DNA from 2 places in the Pseudactinotalea sp. Z1739 genome. Region 1 is predicted to be linked to the other one. Evidence: predicted binding sites of a transcription regulator. Region 1 holds the regulator's gene; the other holds the start of a gene.
The links. The regulator LexA, encoded in region 1, represses DNA repair genes until DNA is damaged. The targets are predictions, from matches to a motif close to TCGAACANNTGTTCGA.

Region 2: ACO0LV_RS16880 (DUF222 domain-containing protein) is a predicted target of LexA. The motif match lies at 3,217-3,232, and genes of this name have one in related genera.

Annotation. Positions count from the first base shown of each region.
Region 1 is NZ_JBMPQA010000007.1:144,572-149,926, reverse strand. It holds gene ACO0LV_RS11050 (ATP-dependent DNA helicase) at 1-896, shown strand, start outside; gene ACO0LV_RS11045 (metallophosphoesterase family protein) at 893-2,569, shown strand; gene lexA (transcriptional repressor LexA) at 2,547-3,284, opposite strand; gene ACO0LV_RS11035 (LysM peptidoglycan-binding domain-containing protein) at 3,658-4,167, shown strand; gene nrdR (transcriptional regulator NrdR) at 4,264-4,734, shown strand; gene ACO0LV_RS11025 (DUF5302 domain-containing protein) at 4,848-5,045, shown strand; gene serA (phosphoglycerate dehydrogenase) at 5,078-5,355, opposite strand, start outside.
Region 2 is NZ_JBMPQA010000015.1:79,373-84,727, forward strand. It holds gene ACO0LV_RS16870 (cold-shock protein) at 107-490, shown strand; gene ACO0LV_RS16875 (DUF3027 domain-containing protein) at 474-1,619, shown strand; gene ACO0LV_RS16880 (DUF222 domain-containing protein) at 1,673-3,202, opposite strand; gene ACO0LV_RS16885 (PucR family transcriptional regulator) at 3,371-5,134, opposite strand; gene ACO0LV_RS16890 (CoA-acylating methylmalonate-semialdehyde dehydrogenase) at 5,215-5,355, shown strand, end outside.

The DNA.
Region 1 (5,355 bases):
TCTCCGACAGTGTGGCGGAGCGGATCGACGTGCTCTGGTGCGAGCGCGGGCGCGCACCGGGGGAGGGTTCGCGGCTGAAGATCGCACCGCTGGACGTGGCCGGCCCGATCGCCTCCGAACTCTTCGCCGAGCGGGCCGCGGTGCTCACCTCGGCCACCCTCACCCTCGGTGGTACCTTCGACCACGCCGTGCGCAGCGTCGGGATGGGCTTCGGGCCCCACCGGGCCGTGCAGGTGTCCTCCCCGTTCGACTACGGCAAGCAGGGCATCCTCTACGTGGCCTCGCACCTGCCGCCGCCGGGCCGTGACGGCACGGCCCAGGAGGCCCTGGACGAACTCGCCGGACTGATCGAGGCCGCCGGCGGGCGCACCCTCGGGCTGTTCTCCTCCCGACGCGGTGCGCAGGCTGCGGCCGAGGCGCTGCGGGAGCGGCTGGACACCGAGATCCTGTTACAGGGCGAGGACTCGATCCCGGCCCTGGTGCGCCGGTTCTCCGCCGAACCCGCCACCTCCCTGTTCGGCACACTGTCGCTGTGGCAGGGCGTGGACGTGCCGGGGGAGGCATGCCAGTTGGTGGTCATCGACCGGATCCCGTTCCCGCGCCCCGATGACCCGATCCGCCAGGCGCGCCAGGAGGTGGTGGCTGCCGGAGGTGGCAACGGCTTCATGACGGTGGCTGCCAGCCACGCGGCTCTGCTGCTGGCTCAGGGCGCGGGCCGGCTGGTGCGTGGGGTGGCCGATCGTGGCGTGGTGGCCGTGCTCGACCCCCGGCTGCGAACGGCGCGCTACGGCAGTTTCCTGGCCAAGTCGCTCCCGCCGCTGTGGCCCACCACCGACGGTGACCTGGTCCGGGCCGCGCTGCGCAGGCTGTCCGGTGGTGGGGACGCACCGGCATGACGTCCGGTTTCCGCGTCCGGCCCTACCTGCACGCACCGAGCAGCACCGGCATGACGATCATCTGGTTCTCCCACACCGATGAACCCGGAGAAGTCGTTGTGACCGGCCCGGGCGCGCCCGGGCCGGTCACGTCCCGACCCGAGGCCCTCGACGTGCTGAGCCCTACCGAGGCTGAGCGCACCGAACTCATCGAGGGTCTGGCGCCCGGCTCCTGGCTGTACCCGGACGGGAACGTCCGCCACGTCGTCGTCCTGACCGGCTTGCGGCCACACACGCGGTACACCTACGCGGTCACCCAGGATGGCGAGCAGTACCGTGCCGCCTTCCGCACCGCTCCCACCGACGGGTCCTGGCAGCAGATCCATCTGGTGGCGCTGTCGGACTCCGAGACCGCTCCGGCTGGGCGGGTGACGCATCGCTCCTGGCCGGCCGGCCCCGGCGGGGAGTCCCGTCCCGACCCGCACGGTTTGTGGCGGGAGGCCTTCGGCGTGGCGGAGCACACTGCCGGCCGGCCCGTCCTGCGCTACCCGCTCACCAAGGCGGAGGGCTACCGGGCGGTGGTGAGCATGATCGCCCAGGAGGAGGCGGACCTCATCTTGCATCCCGGTGACCTGGTCGGCGGCGGGGGATACCAGCCCGCCTGGGATGAGTTCTTCACGATCAACGCCCCCTCGGGCCTGCTCTCGCGGGCACCGCTCCTGCCTGCGCTGGGAAACTGGGAGAACTTCGGCGCCCGCAACGGCCTGTACGGCACGCCGTCGGACCGTTCCCCGGTGGTGCGGGCCCGGGCCAAGTACCACGCCCACTTCCCGGGCCCGGACGGGGCGCGGGGCCGGGGCTACTACCGCCTCGACCACGGACCACTCACGATCCTGACGCTGGACTCCTCGAACGGGGAGCCCGACGACCATCGGTCCCGTTACGCCCGGCCCCTCACCGGGCGGGCCTACCGGGGCCCGGGCACCGATACCCAGGACCACTTCACCGCAACGGAGTACACCGCCGCCGGTGGCACGGACCTGAACGACATCGCCCCCGGCAGGCCGCAGTGGCGCTGGGCCGAAGAGAATCTGGCCGACGCCCGGGCGCAGGGCCGGATCATCCTGGTCCAGTTCCACCACGTGCCCTACTCCAGCGGTGCGCACGGCCTACCGATGGATCACGAGTTCTCTACCGGCCAGGGCGGAACCCCGATGCGCAGGTTCCATCGGATGTTCAGTGAATTCGGCGTGGCCGCGGTGCTCTGCGGGCACAGTGAACTGTTCGAGCGCTCGGTGGTGCCCGACGGCGACGAAGGCTCACCCGGGGTGCTCTACTACGACGTCGGTGTGGCCGGGGACAGCCTGGGTGGCGAACTGCGAGGGGGTGATGGGGAACTCCTGCGGTACAACCCGCACCGGGCCTGGACGGCCGACCAGGACGCTCCGGAGCGCTGGGAGGTGGCCGGCGACGGCAACCCGGTGCTGCGTGAGGGTGGCAAGCACTACGGCTACCTGGACATCAACCTCGAGCGCACCGGGACCGGAGCGCGGTTGACGCTGCAACCGATCCACGCCTTCCCGGTCCTGGACTCGCAGTACCGGGTGCTCCGGATCGAGCGACGCACCTACGACGACGAGGTGTGCCTGCGGATCGGACCGGACGGGCGGGTCACACCGAGCGCAGGACGCTGACCACCCGGCCCAGGATCTGGGCGTCGGATCCCTCGATCGGGGAGTAGGCGGAGTTGGCCGGCATCAGCCAGACCTCGCCCTCGGTGTGCTTGAGCGTCTTGACCGTGGCCTCACCGTCGATCATCGCCGCGACGATCTCACCGTTCTCGGCCACCGGCTGCTGACGCACCACGACGAAGTCGCCGTCGCAGATCGCGGCGTCGATCATCGAGTCGCCGGTGACCCTGAGCAGGAACAGGTCGCCGTCGCCGACCAATTGGCGCGGCAGCGGGAAGACGTCCTCCACCGACTGCTCGGCCAGCACAGGGCCGCCCGCCGCGATCCGCCCGACCACCGGGACGTAACTGGGCGAGGCGTCCACCTGCTCATCGGAGTCGGTGCTGAAGAACTGTTTCGGGCCGCGGGCCGAAGCCGGTGCCGGGCTCTCTTGCGCCGGCGCAGTGCCGTGGGGATCCAGGATCTCGATCGCGCGGGTGGAGATCGGGTCCCGGCGCAGGTACCCCTTCTCCTCCAGGACCTGGAGCTGGTACTTCACCGATGACGGGCTGGCCAGGCCCACGGCGGTGCCGATCTCGCGCATCGTCGGCGGGTACCCCTTGGTCTCGATGTTGGTGCGGATCGAGTCCATGATCCGCTGTTGCCGGACGGTCAGACCGGGGGAGTGGCCGGTCTGGTCCGGGTGCTGCCGGCTGGTGTCCTTGGGTCCCTCGGCCATCGTGTCCTCCTGCGGTTCGGTGCGGTTGCGAGCGGCTCTGCCATGGTCCCGTCACCGCGATGTCAGGGGTCGGTGGTGGGGTGTTCCCCATGACGTTCCCAAGCCTAGGCGTTACGGCGCCGAACAGGAAACATCTGTTCGACTGGCGTGTCGACTCTATCGAACGGCTGTGTTACTGTCCATACATGTGTTCGCAGAACATCAGTTCGAGGGTCGGTCGGTTGCCGGTCCCGGACGTGGCCCGAGGAGTAATCCGATGAGTGCACTGGCGATCCACCCCAGCCCCTCGACCCGGCGGGCCGCCCTGCGGCGGTCGCGGACGCGCCCCTGCGGGCACGCCGGCCCTGCACGTAACTCGACCTGTCACCTCAGCGTGGTTCCCGCAGTCTTCTCGGCGCCCGGAGCGGCTCCGGCCCCGGAGGCCCCGAAGGCTGCGCCGCAGAGCGACGTGCCGCGGGCCCTCGTACCCCAGCAGACCGAGGGCTCGGGCGGCCGGACCCGTCCCGTGACGCCCCTGGTGACGGCACCGGTTCGCCCGGCGGTACCGGTTCGTCCGGCGGCGCCGGTGCGCCCGGCCAGGGCGCGCGAACACGCCCCCCTGCGGCTGACCACCCGCGGACGGCGGGTGCTGGTCGCGCTTGGCTTCGCGCTGGCGATCGCCGTGGGCGGCGGGCTCGGCACCCTGCTGGCGCCGGAGGCGCAGACGCCGGCAGAGGTCTCCACCGTGGTGGTCCAGCCGGGCGAGAGCCTGTGGGTGATCGCGAGTGAGATCGCCGATCCGGGGCAGGACGTGCGCCAGGTGGTGGAGACCATCCGCGGCATGAACGGGCTGGAGCGCTCCACCGTGCACGCCGGTCAGGAGTTGAGCGTCCCGCAGGGCTGAGGAACCCGCTGGAGGGCGACGTCCCACACCGGAAGCCAGATGTGGCATTGTGTGTGCACCGAGCACGCCGTCACCAAGCCGGGAAGGGACGCGCCGATGCATTGTCCGTACTGCCGTAACCCCGACTCGCGGGTGGTGGACTCCCGCACCGCCGACGACGGCGGCAGTATCCGCCGCCGCCGGCACTGTCCCGAGTGCTCGCGCCGCTTCACCACGGTGGAGAGCACCAGCCTCACGGTGATCAAGCGATCGGGGGCGATGGAGCCGTTCAGCCGGGAGAAGGTCGTGGCCGGTGTGAGCAAGGCGTGTCAGGGTCGCCCGGTCTCCGCCGATGACCTGGCGCTGCTGGCCCAGCAGGTGGAGGAGTCCATCCGCGCCACCGGCGTGGCCGAGATCGACTCCCACGAGGTCGGATTGGCGACCTTGGGGCCGCTGCGGGCGCTGGACGAGGTGGCGTACCTGCGCTTTGCCAGCGTCTACCAGAACTTCACCTCCCTCGAGGACTTCGAGGCCGCGATCACCGCGCTGAAGTTGGACCGCAATCCTGCCTCGGAGCAGTACGCCTGAGGGTGCATGGCCGGGGTTTATCCGCTGGCGTGTTCGCGCCGGACCCGGCAAGGTTGAGGATGAGCCACCCGGGACGCGGTCCCGGTCCGTGGTGAGTTCAGGGAGGACTGTTGATGTCATCGAAGAAGAACGGATCCGAAGGTCCCGATCGGCCGATGGCCGATGCCAAGGCGAAGATGCGCGAGGCGCTCGATCGCAAGAACGCGGGTGACCACCCCACCGCAGATGGAGTCCGGAACACCGGTTCGGTGCACGGGCCGGAGGTGGTCGGCGAGCCCAAGCGGACATTCCGGCCGCGTAAGACCGGCTGAGTTCCTCGCTCGGCGCCCGGTCCGAAGCGAGCCTAGACCGACCCGTTGAGCTCGCGGACACTGATGGTGCCCTCGATCTCACGAAGGTGGTCCCTTGCCTGCCGCGGCAGGGTGCCGCTGATGTCGGTCACCGAGTAACCCACGTCACCGGTGGTGGCGAGCATCTGGGAATCGATGTTCGCCCCACCGGAGGACAACGCCTGGTTCACCGCGGCCAGCACGCCGGGCACGTTCCGGTGCAGGTGGGCGATGCGCTGGCGGCCCGGCCCGGGCGTGTCCAACGTGAGCCTGGGCAGGTTCACGCTCAGGG
Region 2 (5,355 bases), on a different contig from region 1:
CCCATTGGGTTCGTCACTGCCTACGCGCGGCGTTACTCTGGGACCATTGAATACCGGCGGGTTCGATCCTGCCCAGTTACCACAGCACAGAAAGTCAGGGATCCAGGTGCCCACCGGCAAGGTCAAGTTTTTCGATGCTGATCGCGGGTTCGGCTTCATCGCCTCCGACGACGGCCAAGAGGTCTTCCTGCACGCCTCGGCCCTACCGGCCGACGCCGAGACGCCACGCCCGGGCACCCGGGTGGAGTTCGGGGTGGCCGACGGGCGGCGCGGCCTGCAGGCCCTGTCGGTGCAGGTACTGGACTCCGGGCCCTCGGTGGTGCGCGCCAAGCGCCGCCCCGCGGAGGACATGGCCGTGATCGTGGAGGACCTGATCCGCTCCCTGGACCGGGCCGGCGGGCGCCTGCGCGGTGGGCGCTACCCGGAGAAGGCCGAAGCGGCGAACCTGGCCCGACTCCTGAGGGTGGTGGCCGATGAGTTCGACGCGTGAGACCTTCGCCCCCCCGGCCCGCACCGGGTCGGTGCGCAAGCCGAACAAGGACGCCGTCCTGTCCGGCGCCGTGGACCTGGCGCGGATGGCCGTGGCCAGCGAGGCCGGGACCGACCTGGGTGAGTACCTCGGGTTCGAACTCGAGGGCGAACGGCTGGGCACCCATTACTTCACCACCACCGCGCCCGGGTACGTGGGCTGGCGCTGGTTCGTCACCCTGACCCGCGCCCCGCGTTCGCGCACGCCCGCGGTGGCCGAGGTCGGGCTGCTGCCCGGTGACGGGGCGTTGCTGGCCCCGGAGTGGGTGCCGTGGGCCGACCGGCTGGCCCCGGGGGACCTGAGCGCCACCGACCGGTTGCCCTACGACCCCGACGATGAGCGTCTGGAGCGGGGGTATGTGGCCACCGGGGATCCCGAGGCCGACCGGGTCGCGATCCGCGAGTTGGGCCTGGGCCGGGATCGGGTGATGAACCGCAAGGCCCTGGATGCCGCCGCCACCCGCTGGTACAACGGCCCCGCCGGCCCGGACACCTCCGGGGCACGCCAGGCCGGAGCGGACTGTGCCTCCTGCGGGTTCATCGTGCCGCTGGCCGGGTCGCTGGGCACCCTGTTCGGGGTGTGCGCGAACGAGTGGTCCCCCGACGACGGCAAGGTGGTCTCCCTGGACCACGGCTGCGGGGCGCACTCGGAGACCGACGTGCGCCGCCAGGGTGGGGAGTGGACCCAGTCCGACCCGCACCTGAACGACCTGGAACTGGAAGTGGTCGTCTCGGTGGAGCGCAGCCGCGCCGAAGAAGAGGACGACGACGGCGGCGACGGGCTCGACGGGCGTGAGACCGCTGAGGGCGCTGACGGGCGTGAGACCGCCGAGGATGCTGGTAGCCCGCAGGCCACCGAGGCCACCCAGACGGACGACGGCGAGGGTGCTGAGAGCCCGCAGAGCGCCGAGGCCACCCAGACGGACGACGGCGGCGGCGCTGGCAGCAAACAGAGCACCGAGGCCACCCGGACCGACGACGACGTGGCGACTGCCGACAGCAGTGTTGACACGGATGCAGATAGCTCTACTGCGGACAACAGTGTTGACACCGATGCAGATGGCGCGGAGAGGCGCGAGGACGACGCTTAACCTCGGCGGGTGTGGAAAACGCCACCGCTACTGCTGCAACCGCGTCGCTGCCGCTACTGCCGCATGGTGAAGGTGTAGCCGCCGGCGGATGCTCGGCCCTGGTGATATCTGTGGTCGTGGGCCATCCGATGATGGCGATGACATAGTGGCACCGCGTTATCGAGATCGGTGGGTCCGCTGTGGGACCAGGGGATGGCGTGGTGGAGTTCGCACCAGGCGTAGGGGCGTTGGCAGCCGTCGGCGGCGCAGGTGGTGTGGCGCACGGTCAGGGCGGTGCGTTGGGGTTCGGTGAAGAGTCGTTTGCTGCGCCCCAGGTCGAGTGGGATCGACTTTCCGTTCAGGACCGTTGGGATGAGGCCGGAGTTGCAGGCGAGTTGGCGGGCCTGGGCGGCGGAGATCTTTTCTCCGGTGTCCAACCCGGCTGCTGCGAGTCGTCCGCGGAGTACGTCTTCATCGAGGGTGACCACGATCGTGGCCGCGGTTTTGGGGCTGAGGTGGTCGGTGGGTAGGTGTTCGATGAGTTCTGCCAGGGCCAGGCCGTGCGTGTTCGCCCAGTCGGTGCGCCGCCCGTGGGCTACCCGGGCGGGGTTGGGCAGCCCGGACAGGTCCTCCATCGAACTGTCGGTCGCGCCCGTGCCGCGGCGTGCCTCTGCACCCAGTCCTGTGCCCGGTCCGGGGACCGGCTGCGGGCCCGGACCCGCGCGGGTGCCTGCTGCGGTGGCACCGGGGGCTTTGCTGGTGGCGTCATCGGCACCGAAGAGCGCGTCCTCATCCGCACTGGTGTTGTCGAAGGCCTGACGGCCCGCGCCGGCGTTACCGAACGCCCCGGCACCGCTGCCTGCGTTGCCGGTGCTGTCGTCGGTGCTGTTGTCTGCGGGTCCGTTGGTGCGGCGGGGTGCGGTCATGGTGTGGATGATCTTGCGCAGCAGGTGGCCGTGGAAGACCGGGAGGGTGAAGTGTCCGGTGACGGTGCCGTCGTGGTTGTCCCGCAGTGTCAGACGCGTCTGTGCCCGGGCGCGGGCTTCTTCATCGGCGATTTGGCCCTCTTCGTGCGCGTCGACGGTCTCGCGGTCCCTCTTCAGCGCCTCCAGTTGCCGCCGGGCGCGTTGGCGCAGCGCTGACGGGGGTATCTGCTTGGCCTTGTCCACCAGGTCCGCTTCGACCCGGTTCCGCTCCGCGGCGGTGAGGCCTTCGGGGAGTTTCTCTCCGGCGCCCACGATGATCTCGGCGTGCTCGGCAGAGATATCGCCTCCATCCAGGGCCCGCTGGGTGGGGACACGATCGGTGAGCCGGGTGGCGAGTTTGGTCTCTCGGCTGGTCTCACGCCCGTCGTCGTTGGTGTGCTTGGCCGCCCATGAGGCGGTATCGGCATGACCGGATCTCTGGGCGGTTCTGGCCTGATCGGCGGCGGCGAGGACTTTGAGCTTGTAGGCCCGCACCCGCGACTCGATCCGCTTCAGATCCACCAGCAACTGTCCCTGCCCTGCAGCGTTCAACCCACGTGGGTCCAACCCCACCAACCCATCCAGCGCGGCATAGACCTCCTGGGTGGGGGAGATATGCGGGAGCGGGTGGACTGCCATAAACCCACACTACCTAGAACAGGCGTTCGAGTCAATGGTTCGAACGAAACTCTTTCACATTGCACACGTTCGATCCGATGCATGGCAGATTCGATGAAGCCCCTGCTCGTTCGTTGTGTTCCGGGCCGGTCGAAGCCAGGCCCGACGACGACGGCGGTGCCCGGCCGTTCAGGTCGCCGACCCGACCTCCTTGGCCAGCAGCGCCACGTGCAGGGCGGTGCGGGTTTCGGCGTCGGCCAGGTCCACGCCGAGGATGCGTTCGATCCTGCGCAGCCGGGCGTACAGGGCCTGCCGGCTCAGGTGCAGGGCGCGGGCCAGGGGAGCGATGGCCCCGCCGGCCTCTAGGTAGCGGCGCAGCACGGTGACCAGGCCGGTGCCGTGCTGGTCGTCGTGGATGAGCAGTGGGGCGAGTTGGCGCTCGGCGAAGGCGGTGAGGCGTTCGTCGCCACCCAGCAGCATCAGCAGCCCGCGGATCCCGATGTCGGCGATGCGGTGGTACGCCTTGCGGTGCTCGGCCGGGATCAGCGCGGCGGCGCGGGCGATGTAGCCGGCTTCGGTCAGGTCTGCCCCGGCCTGGGAGATGCTGTGCCGCTCCGGCGTGGCGCCCACCACCGCGCCCTGCCGGACGCCGCCAGGGGTGACCGCGGTGCGCCCCAGCGCTGCCGCGAACGTCTCCAGCGCCGCCTCCGGGCTCGTCCTTGCCGGTAGCGCTACCAATACCCCGACCAGGTCCTCGTCCAGCGGGCTGACCAACGCGGATAACTGCGCCTGGGCGATAGCGCGCGAGACCGCCTCGGCCAGGGCCTGCTCCGACCGCGGGCCGGCGAGCGGGTCGGCGCGGTGGTCGCTGAGCGGGTCGGCACCGCGGTCGCTGAGCGCGTCCGCACCCGGTGAGTCCGCGCCGTCGCGTCTGCCTGAGGCCGCCCCCGCCCCGGCCACCCCCGCCCCGGCCGCCCCCGCCCCCGCCCCAGCACCCCCGTCGTCGGCCCGCCCCCGCGCGACGCACAGCGCCAGGTAACGCTGCGCCCGCACCAGGCCGAACGCCTCGGCGGCCGCGCGCACGTCCTCATCGGGCGCGCGGGCACCGGTGTCGGCGAACCCGGCGAGGAAGCGCTGCAGGGCCCGGGAGCGCAGCGAGGCCGCATCGCGTTCCATCAACCGCGCCACCGCCAACGCCTGCGCGGCCCGCTCCACCAGCATCCGCGCCGCCGACGGGGGCACCACGGGCTTGCCCACCAGAACCAGCCGCCCCCAGTCGCCCTGGGTGCCGCCCACACCGGTCACCAGCCACCCGTGCTCGGGCACCTCGTGGGTGCCGCCCACCCGGTCCACCAGCCGGGAGCGGGCCGACCAGTCGGTCAGCACCTGCGCATCGGCCCGGGTGTAGGCGATCACCTCATGGGCCAGGTTCTCCAGCACCACCGCGGTGCCGGCCATCTGCGCGGTGCGCTCGATGATCTCCTGGGCATCGGCGCCGGCGACGGCCACCTGGGTGAAGACCTCATGCACCTGCCGGGTGAAGGTGAGCAGTTCGTGCTGATCGTCCACGATCCGGGCATGCACCGCCTCGGTGATGGTGACGAACTTGACCGTGCGGTGCAGCGCCACCACCGGCAGCGCCGCCGCACTGGCCTCATCGACCATCACCTGGGGCACCGAGGCGAAGCGCCGCCCCAGTTCCACCACCAGCGCCGCCGCCCCGGCCGTGGCCAGCCCGCGGATGTACTCGCGCTGGCGCGCCGGGTCGTCGGGCAGGGCCACCAGGGTGGTGAGCAGCAACTCCCCACCGGAGAGCAACGCCGCCGGGTCATCGCCTTCGAACACGTGCACCCACCGCACCGGCCGGTCCAACTGGTCCGCACCGGTGAGCAGCCGGGGGATCCCGGTCTGCACGGCGGGGGAGTCCAACACCTGACGCACCGTGATCGACATTGACACAGTGTATGGAATTCGCCCGCCAAACGAACAGTATGTACCTACCGCCGGGGCCCGCACGGGCGCAGACTGGCACTATGACCACCACCGACACAGCCACTGCCGCCTCCACCACCGCCAACACGCCCGTGTCCCACTGGGTGAACGGGCAGCCCTACGCCGGCACGGCCGAGCGCAGCGCCGAGGTGTTCAACCCCGCCACCGGCCAGGTCTCCTCC